Regions from separate parts of the Nocardioides fonticola genome, predicted to be linked through region 2. Evidence: predicted binding sites of a transcription regulator. Region 2 holds the regulator's gene; each other region holds the start of a gene.
The links. The regulator LexA, encoded in region 2, represses DNA repair genes until DNA is damaged. The targets are predictions, from matches to a motif close to TCGAACANNTGTTCGA.
Positions count from the first base shown of each region.

Region 1 (3,433 bases), on a different contig from region 2:
CCTCTTCGGAGAGTGGCACCTTGGGCCTCCACTGGGTAGATCGTGGTGTCGGGCGGGTCACGCCGGTGGCTTCCAGGATAGGCAGGCGTGTGGCGACACGGTAGGCGGACCGGGAATTTTCACGAACCTGTCAACGCCGGGGGCTGGCGGACGGGGACGTGAACGGTGCTTCTCGGGGGTTCTCGGGGGTTCTCGGGGCTTCTCGGGGGCGCTAGCGGCCGCGCCGGCGGGCGAGCAGGTGCAGCTGCGCCGCGAGCGGGCGGTACTCCGGACGGGTGGCGACCGCGTGCTCGAGCTCGAGCAGCGCGGCCGTCGCGCCGGGTTCGAGGTCGAGCAGGCTGCCGGGCACGAGGTCGGCGAAGACCCGCACGCCCTGCAACGCGATCGCGTCGAGGCCGGCGCCGGCGACCAGCTCCTCGAGCTCGGCGGCGGTGAACCGCACCCCGGCACGTCCGGTGGGCGCGGTGGAGTCGAGCAGGGCGAGGGCCTGGCCGAAGTGACCGGCCATCGCGCGGGCGATGACGGCCGCATGCCGTTGGGCGACCAGCAGACTCAGCGCTCCCCCGGCCCGCAGGCTCCCGGCCAGGACGGCGAGGGCCTGCGCCGGGTCGCCGGCGACCTCGAGGACGCCGTGGCACAGCACGAGGTCGGCGCTCGCCGTTCGGTCGGCCAGCGAGGCGAGGTCGCCCTGCTCGCCGGCGACGGCGACACCGGCGTCGCGTGCGCGGCGGTCGAGTGCGGCGAGCGCATCGGGGCTGGGGTCGATGACGGTGACGCGGTGGCCGAGGGCGGCGATCCGGACGGCGAGCCCGCCGGTGCCGCCGCCGATGTCGACGACGTCGAGCGGGGCGGTGGTCACCAGCGGCTGGAGCGCGGCCCAGACGACACCGGTGCGGACGGCGCCGCGACGGTCCGAGGGACGCTCCGATCCGGAGGCGGGTCCTGACGCGGGGCCGGGTGCGGGTCCGGGCATGGCGCCACCCTAGTGCGTGGTCGTCCGTGCACCGCGGGGGCGCCCGGTCAGCCGGCGCGCCCGAGTTCGACAGGCAGAGCGGGGTGCCGGGTCTCGTGCGGACGCAGGCCGAGGGACTCCTCGATCAGGCGCACGAAGCGCTCGGCGTCGCGGAGCAGGTCGTCGGCCTCGCGTGCCGTCACCGCGCGCCGCGAGCCGGCCTCGGCGGCAGCGCGCTTGCGGGCACCGGCGGCGAAGAAGGTGGCCCACTCCTCGAACTCCGGTGCGAGCCGGGCCAGCAGGACCCAGGCGTTCTGGGTGCTGCGGCGTCCCGGAGCCTCCGGCCGGGCGCGGGTGGAGAGCAGGGCAGCCGCGGCCCGCAGGGCGGCCACGTGGGCGTGGGCGTAGCGGGCGGGGACGTCGGCCGTGGCGGCGGCCTCGGCGAGGGAGTCGGCCGCGCGGTCGAGGTGGCTCACGGTGGTGGCGCTGATGCGGGTCATGGTCTCCCCCTTCACGGATGATCGAACGCGTGTTCGAACACCACCAGTGAAGCGCGGAAGGGCCACGCGGTCAAGGGCACGCACCGCACGGCTCGCCGGCGGATGGCCCGATGGACGGCCCGACGGGGTCAGGCCGGTGCGTGCACGAACCGGCCGATCGTCGGCCGGAAGAGGGTCGCGAGGATCGCGACGTCGAGGAGCAGGGAACCCCACGCGAGCACCTCGAAGCTGGTCGGCGCGCCGATGCGGATGGCCGCGCCGGTGGCGATGCCGATGAGCACCACGAGGGTGGCCAGCACCCACCGCGCCCAGGCGTGCCCGTGCCGGAACAGCGCCAGCAGCACCAGCACGAGCGAGACGATGACGACCCACAGCACCCACGCGACCGGCACGAACTGCGGGATCGCGATCGGCTGCTCGGCCTTGAGGTAGGCCAGACCCTGCCGGGCGACGATCTCGCGGGCCTCGCGGTGGCCCTGGGCCCAGTTGAGGATGAGGTCGTCGCGCTGGACGATCGTCAACACCACCGTGACGGCGCCCAGACCCAGCAGTCCGAGCAGCAGACCGCTGGCGAGGTCGACAGCGCGGGGGCGCGGCGTCGTCATGACTCCTCCGGATCGTCGGGCCCCGCCCCGACGGCGGCGGAGACTCTGCCCGCACTCTAGTGCCGCGCCACTAGGGTCTCCGCATGAGCGAGGAGCATCCCGGGATCCGTCGGTTCCGCGAGGAGCACGCCCGGCGTGGCGGCCGTGGCGAGATCGTCGTGCTGCCCGACGGCGTCCACACCGCCGCGCTCGCTGCCGAGGCGCTGGGCTGCGAGGTCGGCGCCATCGCCAACAGCCTCCTCTTCGACGCCGACGGCTCGCCGGTGCTGGTGCTCACCTCGGGCGCGCACCGGGTCGACCCGGTCGTGACGGCCGAACGCATCGGTGTGGCGTCGCTGCGGCGCGCCTCCCCCGACTTCGTCCGCGAGCACACCGGCCAGGTCATCGGCGGGGTCTCGCCGTTCGCCCACCCGGCGCCCCTGCCCACCTACCTCGATCCCTGGCTCGCGCGACACGAGGTCGTCTGGGCGGCGGCCGGTCATCCGGCCGCGGTCTTCTCCACGACCTACGAGGAGCTGCGGGACATCACCGGCGCCACCCCGGTCGAGGTCGTCTGATGGCCCGGGTCGTGGTGATCGGCGGCGGCCTGGGCGGCCTGGCCGCGGCGGCGCGGTTGGCCAAGCTCGGGCACCGCGTGCACCTGGTCGAGCGGGGCGAGCGGTTGGGCGGCGTCCTGACCCCGGTCACCGACGACGAGGGACTCGGTTTCGGCTGGGACGCCGGCCCGCAGGCGACCCTGCTCCCGGCGGTCCTGCGCGACCTGTTCCGCAAGACCGGGCGTCCACTTGAGCAGGAGCTCGACCTGGTGCCGCTCCCGCTCGTGCGCGAGCACCGCTTCGAGGACGGCTCCTCGCTGCGGCTCGCGGGCGGCTCCCGCGGGGCGCAGACCGAGGCGTTCGAGGCCCTGCGTCCCGGGTTGGGCGCGCAGTGGCAGGCCTACGTCGACGCCGGGGGCGACGACTGGGAGGTGCTGCGCCGCCACTACTTCGAGACGCCCTGGAACCCCGAGCGGCTGCCGGCCGAGGCCGCCGCGCTCCTCGACGACCGCACCGTGCTGCGCAAGCGGCTCAAGCGCGCCTTCCGCGACGACCGTGCGCGCCTGGTCGCGGGCCACCCCCACGTGGCCGACGGCCACGACCTGCGCAACGTGCCGGCCTGGGCCGGGCTGGTCTCCTACCTCGAGCAGACCTTCGGCGCCTGGACCGTGCCGTCGGCGGCGCCCGGGACGCCGTGCGGCTCCAGCGGGATGGCCGCCCTCGCGCTCGCCCTGGAGAAGCGTCTGGAGACCCGGGGCGTCGTGGTGCACACCGCCACCACCGCCCTCGACCTCGTGCTCGGCACCGGCGGCGCCGTCGTCGGCGTCCGGATCGCCGCGA
Region 1 is NZ_BAAAZH010000001.1:218,907-222,339, forward strand. Features, by position in the region: gene ABD671_RS00960 (DUF3040 domain-containing protein) at 1-19, opposite strand, end outside; gene ABD671_RS00965 (methyltransferase) at 212-973, opposite strand; gene ABD671_RS00970 (SAV_6107 family HEPN domain-containing protein) at 1,021-1,452, opposite strand; gene ABD671_RS00975 (hypothetical protein) at 1,581-2,057, opposite strand; gene ABD671_RS00980 (YbaK/EbsC family protein) at 2,141-2,614, shown strand; gene ABD671_RS00985 (phytoene desaturase family protein) at 2,614-3,433, shown strand, end outside.
Region 1: the regulator LexA is predicted to act here: its motif matches at 1,474-1,489, upstream of ABD671_RS00970 (SAV_6107 family HEPN domain-containing protein).

Region 2 (3,433 bases):
TTCGCCCGGTCGTAGGGCACGCCGAGCGCGGCGATCGTGCAGACGTCCCACAGCACCTCGAGGTCGTACCCCCCGGCGTCGCCGTACTCGCCGAGCGCGGTGGCGTAGGCCAGTTGGGTGGGTTCGTCGTCGGTCTCCATGAGCGCCCGCTCCCAGCGGTCGACCTCGCGGGCCGCATCGCGCACCGCCGGCGGCGCGACCGAGAGCAGCAGGTCGGCGACGGTCGGCTGCTCCTCCCCCGCGGCGGTCACCCCGACGAACTGACCCATCACGCCGAGACTGCCCGAGCGCGTGACGACGCCGGCGTGCGGGGCGATCTCGCCGGTGATGATGCGGAAGAGCGTGGTCTTGCCTGCGCCGTTCGCGCCGACCAGGGCCACCTTGGCGCCGTCGCCGACGCGGAAACCCACATCCTCGAGCAGCACCCGGCCGTCGGGGAGCTCGTAACGGATCCCGGTCACCTCGACATGTCCCACGGGCAGCCATTGTGAGGGCGCGATCGGGTTCGGGCACCTCGATTTCGCGACCGGCATGGCCGACGGACGGCGCCCCGGCCCGCGCGGGCCCCGGCCGGGACGGCGCGAGGGGCGGGCCTACGGGCCCGCCCCTCGTCTTCCCCTACTCGTCGGCCGGGGTCGAGGCGACCGACGATGTTCGTGCGCGTTCCTGCGCGTGCCGGCACGCGCGAGGCGCGATGTCAGTTCGCGGGAACCACCAGGCGCTGACCAGCGGTGACCTCGGCGCTGTCGAGGGCGTTGAGCCGCTCGATCCGCTCGACCATGCCCCGGACGTCGCCCTCGTCGGTACGGGCGGCGGCGATGTCCCACAGCGTCTGGCCCGAGCGGACGATCAGGGTCTGGGTCGGCTCGGCCGTACCGGGCTCCTGAGTGGCCACCGAGCCACCCGAGAGGGCGACGCCGACGCCCAGGACGATCGCCAGCGAGAGCAGCAGCACCACGAGCCGGCCGCGCCGGGTGAGGCGGACCCCGCCGGAGGCCGGACGAGCGGGCCGGCGAGACGCCACCGCAGCGGCGGCGCGGGGGGCGGCGGACGCGCCGCTGGCGGCGGGAAGGATGAGGGTGGTGGCCATCGGGTGCTCCTCGGGGAAGGTCGGTGCACGGGGTTCGATCGGTCGATCAGCTGGTGCGGATCGATGTCTATCGGCGAGGACCGACAGAACCGGATCGGCTCGGAGGTTCTCGCACAGACGTTCGATCTGCGTTCGAGGTTAGATCAGGTGTTCGATCGAACACAAGAGCGAAACGCCGTCGACTTCGCACGGATGTTCGAGATGTCGGGCAGCCTGTCGACGACACGCCGGTATCGAACAGATGTTTGAATGCCGCCGTCGTGACCGTTACCGTCGGCCCATGCCGAGCAAGAAGTCCAGCGACAACCCCCGTGCGACCTCCGGCGAGACCGTCACCGAGCTCCCCGACGGGCCGCCCGACGCCACGGGCCTGACCCAGCGCCAGCTGAAGGTGCTCGCCACCATCAAGGAGGCCATCGAGAAGCGCGGCTTCCCGCCGAGCATGCGCGAGATCGGCCAGGCCGTCGGCCTGACCAGCACCTCGAGCGTCGCCCACCAGCTGCGGGTGCTGGAGGAGAAGGGCTTCCTCAAGCGCGACGCCAACCGCCCCCGTGCCCTCGAGGTCTTCCTGCCCGAGGTCCTCGCGGCTCGGCGCTCGATCTCCTCCGGCGACGACACCGGTCCCGACACCACCGGCATCGGCGACGTCGTCCCGGCGGCCGCGCTGGTGCCCGTCGTGGGCCGCATCGCCGCCGGCGGTCCGATCCTCGCCGAGGAGCAGGTGCAGGACGTCTTCCCGCTGCCCAAGCAGCTGGTGGGCGAGGGGCAGCTCTTCCTCCTCCAGGTCGTCGGCGACTCGATGATCGAGGCCGCGATCTGCAACGGCGACTACGTCGTCGTCCGCAAGGAGCAGACCGCCGACAACGGCCAGATCGTGGCCGCCCTCCTCGACGGGGAGGCCACGGTGAAGACCCTCCAGCGCCGCGACGGCAAGGTCTGGCTCATGCCCCACAACGCCGCCTACGACCCGATCGACGGCACGCACGCGCAGATCATCGGCGTGGTCACCGCGGTCCTGCGCCGCGTCTGATCCAGCACGCGTGCATCGAGCGCCGGGTGGGATCCGTCCCACCCGGCGCTCGTGCGTGAGACAGTGGTGACGTGGCTCACTCGGCGCGATCCCGGCTCCTGTCCCTCCCCGCTGCGGGCCTCCTGGCCCTCGGCCTGCTGTCCGGCCCCTCCTCCGCGGCCGACGCCGCCGATGCCTCACCCGCGTCCGGCTCGCCCGCCGCGGACAGCGCGCGCACCCGCGCCGAGCACGCCCTCGATGCCGCCCGCGACCTCCTCGGCGGCTCCGCCGACACCGCCGCCCGCCGCACGCGCTCCCCGCACTCCGGGGACGACGCCAGCACGGTGCTGCGCGAGCTCGCCCTGACCGCCTCGGCCCTCCCGGCAGCCCAGCGGAGCCAGGCCCGAGCGCTCCTGGCCCGTCCCTCGACCAACCAGGTCTACTGCTCCGCGAGCCTGTGCGTGCACTGGTCCACCAGCTTCCTGGGCGGCTCCTCGATCGACACCACCGACGCCGACGGCGACGGGGTGCCCGACTACGTCGAGACCGTGGCGAGCACCGTGGCGAAGGTCCAGCGTCTCTACCGGGCGGCCGGCTACCGCGCCGTCCTCAGCGACCAGGGCGCCGGCGGCAACGACCTGCCCGACCTCTACCTGGAGGACCTCGGCTCCCAGGGGCTCTACGGCTACTGCACGACCGACGAGTCGGTGCCGGCGAACGGCCCCTACGACGTGTGGGCCTACTGCTCGCTCGACAACGACTACGCCACGAGCCAGTTCCCGACCAACACGCCCCTGGAGAACCTGCGGGTGACGGTCGCGCACGAGTACTTCCACGCCGTCCAGTACGCCTACGACGTCGCCGAGGACCCCTGGCTCCTGGAGGCGACCGCCACCTGGGCCGAGGACGAGGTCTTCGACGGCGTCGACGACAACCGGCAGTACCTGCCCGCCGGTCCGCTCGGCGACCCGCGCTCGAGCATGGACCTCTTCGAGGGCGCCCGCCCCTACGGCGACTGGCTCTTCATCCGCTACCTCACCGAGCGCTTCCCGAGGCGCTCCGGCCCGCTGCCGGTGCTCGTGCGCCACATCTTCCAGCTGGCCGACGGCAGCCGGGGCGCGCCCGACCTCTACTCCCTCCAGGCCATCGACAAGGTGCTGCGCCGCGACCACGGCATCGACCTCGCACGCGCCTTCGCGGACTTCTCCGCGGCGAACACCCATCCGGCGTCGGTCTACAGCGAAGGCGAGGCGTACCGGCCCGCACCCCTGTGGACGCGCGGCTCGCTCGGGCCGAGCCGGCGCAGCTCCGGGTGGCAGAGCACCTCGCTCGAC
Region 2 is NZ_BAAAZH010000003.1:83,497-86,929, reverse strand. Features, by position in the region: gene ABD671_RS02435 (ABC-F family ATP-binding cassette domain-containing protein) at 1-476, opposite strand, end outside; gene ABD671_RS02430 (LysM peptidoglycan-binding domain-containing protein) at 698-1,090, opposite strand; gene lexA (transcriptional repressor LexA) at 1,371-2,120, shown strand; gene ABD671_RS02420 (MXAN_6640 family putative metalloprotease) at 2,192-3,433, shown strand, end outside.

Region 3 (3,433 bases), on a different contig from region 2:
TCCTCCGCTCCGCGCTTCCCCACCTGCGCCGTCGTCCCGGCTGCGTGATCAACTGCAGTTCCATCCAGGCCTACGACCCCTCGGCGGCACTGCTCGACTACGCCGCGACCAAAGCGGCGATCAACAACCTCACCGTGAACCTCGCCCAGGCGCTCGGCCCCGACGGCATCCGCGTCAATTGCGTCGCCCCCGGCCCCATCTGGACGCCGCTGCAGCCGGCGACCCAGCCTCCGGACAAGGTCGCGCACTTCGGCGAGGACACCCCGCTGGGTCGCGCCGGCCAGCCCGCGGAGGTGGCGCCCGCCTTCGTCTTCCTCGCCTCACCGGGGGACGCGTCCTACATCTCGGGCACGGTCCTGGGCGTCACCGGCGGGAAGCCCGTCTTCTGACCGGGGAGCGGGATGTGGGGGCGCGGTGCGGCCTTCGGTGGTCGAGGTGCGAGGCGCCCTCCGGTGGTCGAGGTGCGAGGCGCCCCGGCGCCGAGCCACGAGACCGGTGGGACTGGCTGCTTCGGTGGGGACGTAGTCGTCGCTCATGGCCTGATGCCGGCTTTCAGGCTCGCTTCGGTTGAGAGGCGCCGGCTGCGCGGGTGCCGGGTTGCGCTCGGTGTTCGGGTCGCCGTCGGCGTTGGGTTGAAATGCGCTGGCTACGCGGGTGGGGGGTTTCCGGCTGCTGCTCGTCTCACCGGGATTCGAGGCTCGCTTCGCTCGCACCTCAGCCACCGGCGTTCCTCCGGTGGTCGAGGTGCGAGGCGCCCCAGCGCCGAGCCGCGAGACCCGGCGAGGTGGGCGCCGACAATGGGGACGCCGTCGCTGCTCCGTGTCTTCTCCCGGCTTCCTCGCTCGCTCTGGTTGATAGGCGCCGGCTATGGCGGCGGCCGGGTTGCTCTCGGTGTTCGGGTCGCCGTTCGCTTCGGATGAAAGGCGCCGGCTACGGGGGAATCTGGTTGCTCTCGGTGTTCGGGTCGCCGTTCGCTTCGGTTGAGAGGCGCCGGCTACGGCGGTGCCGGGTTGCTCTCGGTGTTCGGGTCGCCGTTCGCTTCGGTTGAAAGGCGCCGGCTAGGCAGGTGCCGGGTCGCTCTCGGTGTCCTTGTCGCCGTTCGCTTCGGTTGAAAGGCGCCGGCTAGGCAGGTGCCGGGTCGCTCTCGGTGTCCTTGTCGCCGTTCGCTTCGGTTGAAAGGCGCCGGCTACGGAGGTGGGCGGTTGCGGCTGCTGCTCGTCTCACCAGGCTTCGAGGCTCGCTTCGCTCGCACCTCAGCCACCGGCGTTCCTCCGGTGGTCGAGGTGCGAGGCGCCCCGGCGCCGAGCCGCGAGACCCGGCAAGACAACCGCTGGCAGTAGGGACGATCTACGGCTCCCGTCCGGTGGCTGAGGTGCCCGAGCCCCCAGGCGAGGGCCTCGAAGCCCAGCAAGCCGCACAGCAGCCGCAACCACGAAGATTCCAACCCCTGAACCCTTGTCTTCGAACATGTGTTCGAGTAGACTGAGGCATGGCCTCCACCACCAACCAGGATCTCCGTGACCCGCGGTCCCTCCTGGTTCTCGCGCGTGATGCGCGGATGGTCGCCGACGACGCCGAACGGTCCGTGTTCATCGCCGCAGCCCAGTGGGCTCTCGCCCACCCGGCGGCTGATGAGTGGGACAGCGCGTGTGTTCCGGGCACCGAACGCACCCTCGCCATCGCCGGCCAAGGTGCACCCCTGGTGGCCGAGTTCTGCATCGACGAGTTCGCCGCCGCGATCGGCTTGTCCAGCGACGCCGGGCATTACTACGTCGGCGACGCATTGGAGTTGGCTGCTCGTTTGCCGCGGTGTTGGCGGCGTGTGGAGGCCGGTGAGGTGGCGGTGTGGCGGGCACGGAAGATCGCCCAGGCCACTCGCTTGTTGTCGCCCGAGGCCGTCGCCCTGGTGGACCAGCGGTTGGCGTCGTTCGCGCACTCCATCGGCGGACGCGGGATCGAGCAGACAGTGAGAGCAGCCGAAGCCGAAGCCGACCCCGAGGTCCTGCGTGCGAGGCGGGAGGCGGCTGACGACAAGCGACACGTCACCATCTACTCCCGTCACGTCGACTTCCACGGCAGGGTCGACATCGAGGGAGCCCTCGATCTGGCCGACGCGTTGGACCTCGAGGACGCTCTCGCCGCCGTCGCCGCCCAACTCAAGGACCTCGGCTGCACCGAATCCCTCGACGCCCGGCGGGCCATGGCCCTCGGCGAACTCGCACGACGCGACCATGCCCTCACCTTCGAGTCGGCTGGAATGGGTGAGCCGGTCCGCAGCAAGCGGACCCTCCATCTCTACGTCCACATCAGCCACGCACCCGGCCAGAACCCGTTCGGTACGGCTGCTCGTGTGGAGAACACCCGCACCGCCCTCGACCTCGACACCCTGCGGTCGTGGTGCACCGACCCCGACACCCAACTCGTCGTCCGGCCCGTCCTCGACATGGCGGAACAGCGGTCGAGTGAGTCCTACGAGATCCCCACGCTCCTGCGCGAGCAGGTGATCCTCCGCGACGTCACCTGCGTCTTCCCCCACTGCACCAGGCCCGCCCGCAGCGCCGACATCGACCACATCGTCCCCTGGGACGAAGGTGGAAGCACCAGCACAGACAATCTCGCCGCGCTGTGTCGACATCACCACCGCATCAAGACCCACCACGGCTGGACCTACGAACCGCTCGAACCCGGAGCCGGCCCACCCGGCAGCTACCGGTGGACCAGCCCCCACGGCCAGCACTACCTCCGCACCCCCACCGGCACCACGACAGCCTGAACCCCACCCGGGGCTCAGGCCCGTCGTGCTGCCCGGGCACCGTCAACGCACGAGCGCCACGGTCTCCAGTCCGGAGGAGTCCAGGCAGTCCTGGAGCGGTGCGACGGCATCGTCGGTGACGACGTCCTGCCACCCGCCCCGGTCGTAGAAACCGCCGGCGAGGCGCACGTCCGTACCGACGACGTAGCGGTCGTCCCCGACGGCGACGGCGTCGGCATCGGCGTCCCAGGAGGCGGCGTCGGTCCAGACGGCGACCGCGGTACCGACGACGAGGCAGTCCCCCGCCCGGCGCAACTGGCCCTCGACCTGGGCGGCGGGGAAGTCGCCGTCGGCGGAGTAGCCGCGGATGACAGGGCCGTCGGCGGTGGGCGCATCGCCGCCGCAGGCGGCGGTGGCCGTGGTGACGGCGACGGCGGCGAGGAGCAGCAGCGAGCGGCGGATCCGGTGCGGCATCCATCCAGCGTGATGCGGTGCGGGCGGCCTGTCAGCCCTCGCACACGGATCGTGACGGTCCGGTGACATGACGAGAGCCCCCCACTCGTGGAGTGAAGGGCTCGTCTGGCTCCCCCGGTTGGACTCGAACCAACAACCCTGCGATTAACAGTCGCATGCTCTGCCAGTTGAGCTACAGGGGATCGCTGTGCGGCGCGCACACCTTAG
Region 3 is NZ_BAAAZH010000010.1:229,150-232,582, reverse strand. Features, by position in the region: gene ABD671_RS06360 (SDR family oxidoreductase) at 1-389, shown strand, start outside; gene ABD671_RS06355 (HNH endonuclease signature motif containing protein) at 1,490-2,773, shown strand; gene ABD671_RS06350 (hypothetical protein) at 2,816-3,226, opposite strand; tRNA gene ABD671_RS06345 (tRNA-Asn) at 3,333-3,408, opposite strand.
Region 3: the regulator LexA is predicted to act here: its motif matches at 1,462-1,477, upstream of ABD671_RS06355 (HNH endonuclease signature motif containing protein).

Region 4 (3,433 bases), on a different contig from region 2:
GCAGCCTGGCGTCCGGGCATGCCGGTGCCGACCGCCGACTACACCGACGCCGAGCACGCCGTGTGGGCCGCCGTCAGCGCCGCCTTGGTGCCGCTGCACCGCAGCCACGCCTGCCGGGAGTTCCTCGAGGGCAAGGAGATCCTCGGACTCCCCCACGACCACATCCCGCAGCTGGCGGAGGTGAGCGCGACCCTGCGCCCGCTCACCGCCTTCACCTACCGGCCGGCCGCCGGACTCGTGCCGCTCGACCTCTTCTACGGCTCGCTGGCCGAGCGCATCTTCCACTCCACCCAGTACGTGCGCCACCACTCTGTGCCGCTCTACACCCCCGAACCCGACGTCATCCACGAGGTCATCGGGCACGGCACGACGCTGGCGCATCCGCGCTTCACCGCGCTCTACGAGCTGGCCGGCGCCGCCGCGCGCCGGGTGAGCACCCCCGAGGCACTGGAGTTCATCAGCAAGGTCTTCTGGTTCACCCTCGAGTTCGGGGTGGTCTGGCAGGGCGGCGAGCTCAAGGCCTACGGGGCCGGCATCCTCTCCTCACCCGGGGAGACGGCCGAGTTCCGCGACATCGCGATCCGACCGCTCGACCTGGTGGCGATGGGGACGACGAGCTACGACATCACCGCCTACCAGCCGCTGCTCTACGCGGCGGAGTCCTTCAGCCATGTCGAGGACGTCGTCGGCGGCTTCTGGGCCACCTGCACCGACGCCTCGATCGCCGACCTCACGGCCCGCTCGGCCGCGGGACTCAGAACGCCGGCTTGAACCAGTCCGCGTCGGTCGGGCCCGGCAGACCGGGGGTCGCGACGCCGTCGCCGTCCTCGAGGATCTCGGACCGATCGGCAGCCCGGTCGCGCGAGTGGCGTTCGCGGTGCGGGCAGTGCCCGGCACCGTAGCGGCGTCGGCACCGGATGGCGCGACGCTTCCTCTTGATGGCTCGCTTGACCCCCATGGGTCCATCGTGCGTCGGGAAACCCCGATGATCCAGTGCGCGGGCGGGAACGGACCGGTCGTCCCTCACATCGCCGGGGCGAGCGTCCCGAGCATCGGTCAGGACGCCGCGTGGTCGAGCACGAGGGCCGCGAGCCGGTCGGGCACCTCGTCGGGGATCCAGTGCGAGACCCCGGACAGCACCTCGAGACGGAAGCCGGCCGGGGCGTAGCGGGCGGCCCTCCGGTTGCTCTCCAGCCCGACCGCGACGTCGCCGTCGCTCCACACCTGGAGCACCGGGACCGACGCCGGGGTGCGCAGCAGTCGGGGAGCGGCCAACGCCATCGCGCGGTACCACCCGAGGCCACCGCGGGCGATGCGCCGATCGGTGAGGCGAGCGGCGTCGCGGGCCGCCACCGTCGGACGCTGTCCCGACGCCTCGAGCATCCGCGCGGCACGCCTCGGGTCGCCGAGCAGCAGTTCGGGCAGCACCGGGAGCTGGAAGGCGAGCATGTACCAGGAGTCGCGGGCCTGCCGCGTGGTGACCAGGGCGGAGAGGAAGGCGCCGGTGTGCGGCACGGAGACCGCCGTCAGGGTGCGGCACAGCTCGGGGCGGTCGCAGGCGACCCACCAGGCGAGCGCCGCGCCCCAGTCGTGGCCGACCAGATGCACCGGCTCGCCGATGAGGGCGGCGATCGCGGCGACGTCCTCGATGAGCTCCGAGGCGCGGTAGGACCACCGGCTGCGCGGCGCCGCCTCGGGACGGGTGCCGCGCAGGTCGGGCACCCACACCGGGTGGCCCGCGGCGAGCAGGTGCGGCACGACGGCGTCCCAGGAGCGACCGTCCTGCGGCCAGCCGTGCAGGAGCAGGAAGGGTGCCCGCGAGGTCGCATCACTCCCGTCGCCGGTAGGGGCGAACTCGCGCACCGTGAGCACGAGATCGCCGCGGCGGACCTCGTGCAGGCGCGGGGCGGACCGGTCGGTGGCGGAGGGCATGGCCGCACCGTAGCGACCCGGAGCGGGACGGTCGTCGTACCGGAGGCGGAGATCGGGGCCGGAGATCGGGCATCCCCGGATCGCACCGCCAACACCAGGGGTCACACCGGACAGGCGGAACTGCCCGCTGCGGGGCGGATCCGGGCCCGGAACGGCCGGTTTCCCCGGCCGGCCGGGGAAACCAGCCCCCCGGGCACCCCACCCGCCCTTGCCATGATCGAACGCATGTTCGATCATGGGGTCATGACGAGCGCCGGCATCCTGCACGCCGATCTCGACTCCTTCTACGCCGCGGTCGAGCAACGCGACCGTCCCGAGCTGGCGGGGCGCCCGCTGATCGTCGGCGGCGGGGTCGTGCTGGCCGCCAGCTACGAGGCGCGGGCCTTCGGGGTCCGCGGCGGCATGGGCGGCCGGGAGGCGATGCGACGCTGCCCGCACGCGCACGTCGTCGCGCCGCGGTTCGGCGCCTACGTCGAGGCCAGTCGCGAGGTGTTCGCGATCTTCGAGGACACCACCCCGATCGTCGAGGGGCTCTCGATCGACGAGGCGTTCCTCGACGTCAGCGGACTCCAGCGGCTCGTGGGTCCGCCGGCCGAGATCGCGGCCGCGCTGCGGGCCCGGGTGCGCCTGGAGGTCGGGCTGCCCATCTCGGTGGGCGTGGCGCGCACCAAGTACCTCGCGAAGGTCGCCAGCGCCGTCAGCAAGCCCGACGGCCTCCTGGTGGTCGAACCCGAGCAGGAGGTCGCGTTCCTGCACCCCCTGCCGGTCGAGCGGCTCTGGGGCGTCGGGCAGGTCACCGCCGCCAAGCTGCACGCGCGCGGCATCCGCACGATCGGCCAGCTCGCCGAGCACGCGGAGAGCGACCTCGAACTCGCCCTCGGCAGCGCCAGCGGCCGCCACCTGTGGGCGTTGGCGAACCTGCGCGACCCGCGGCCGGTCACCGTCGGACGCCGCCGCAGCTCGATCGGCTCGCAGTCGGCCCTGGGCGGTTCGCGCACCCGCACGCTGGAGGAGCTCGACGCGATCCTGGTCGGTCTCGTCGACCGGGTCAGCCGCCGCCTGCGCGCCGGGGAGCGCATCGGCCGCACGATGACCCTGCGCCTGCGCTTCGGCGACTTCGAGCGGGCCACCCGGTCGGCCACGATCCCGCGATCCACCGCCAGCACCGCCGCCTGGATCGACACCGCGCGGGCCCTGCTGCACACCTCCTACCCGCTGCTGCGCGAACGCGGGTGCACCCTCATCGGGGTCAGCATCTCGGGCCTGGTCGACGAGGTGCACGACGAGCAGCTCGAGCTCGACCTGTGGGGGCGCGAACGCCGGCGCGAGGAGTCCGCCGCCCTCGACCGCGCCCTCGACGCCGTCCGCGACCGCTTCGGCACCGCCTCGGTGGCCCGGGCGGTCACCGTACGGCGCGGCCCCCGATCGGACGCCGGCGCGTCGTCCCGGATCGAGGAGCCGACCCTGCCCGACCTCATGCTGGCGAGCTCGACCGGTGCTG
Region 4 is NZ_BAAAZH010000006.1:94,588-98,020, forward strand. Features, by position in the region: gene ABD671_RS03650 (phenylalanine 4-monooxygenase) at 1-771, shown strand, start outside; gene ABD671_RS03655 (hypothetical protein) at 755-958, opposite strand; gene ABD671_RS03660 (alpha/beta fold hydrolase) at 1,057-1,932, opposite strand; gene dinB (DNA polymerase IV) at 2,176-3,433, shown strand, end outside.
Region 4: the regulator LexA is predicted to act here: its motif matches at 2,150-2,165, upstream of dinB (DNA polymerase IV).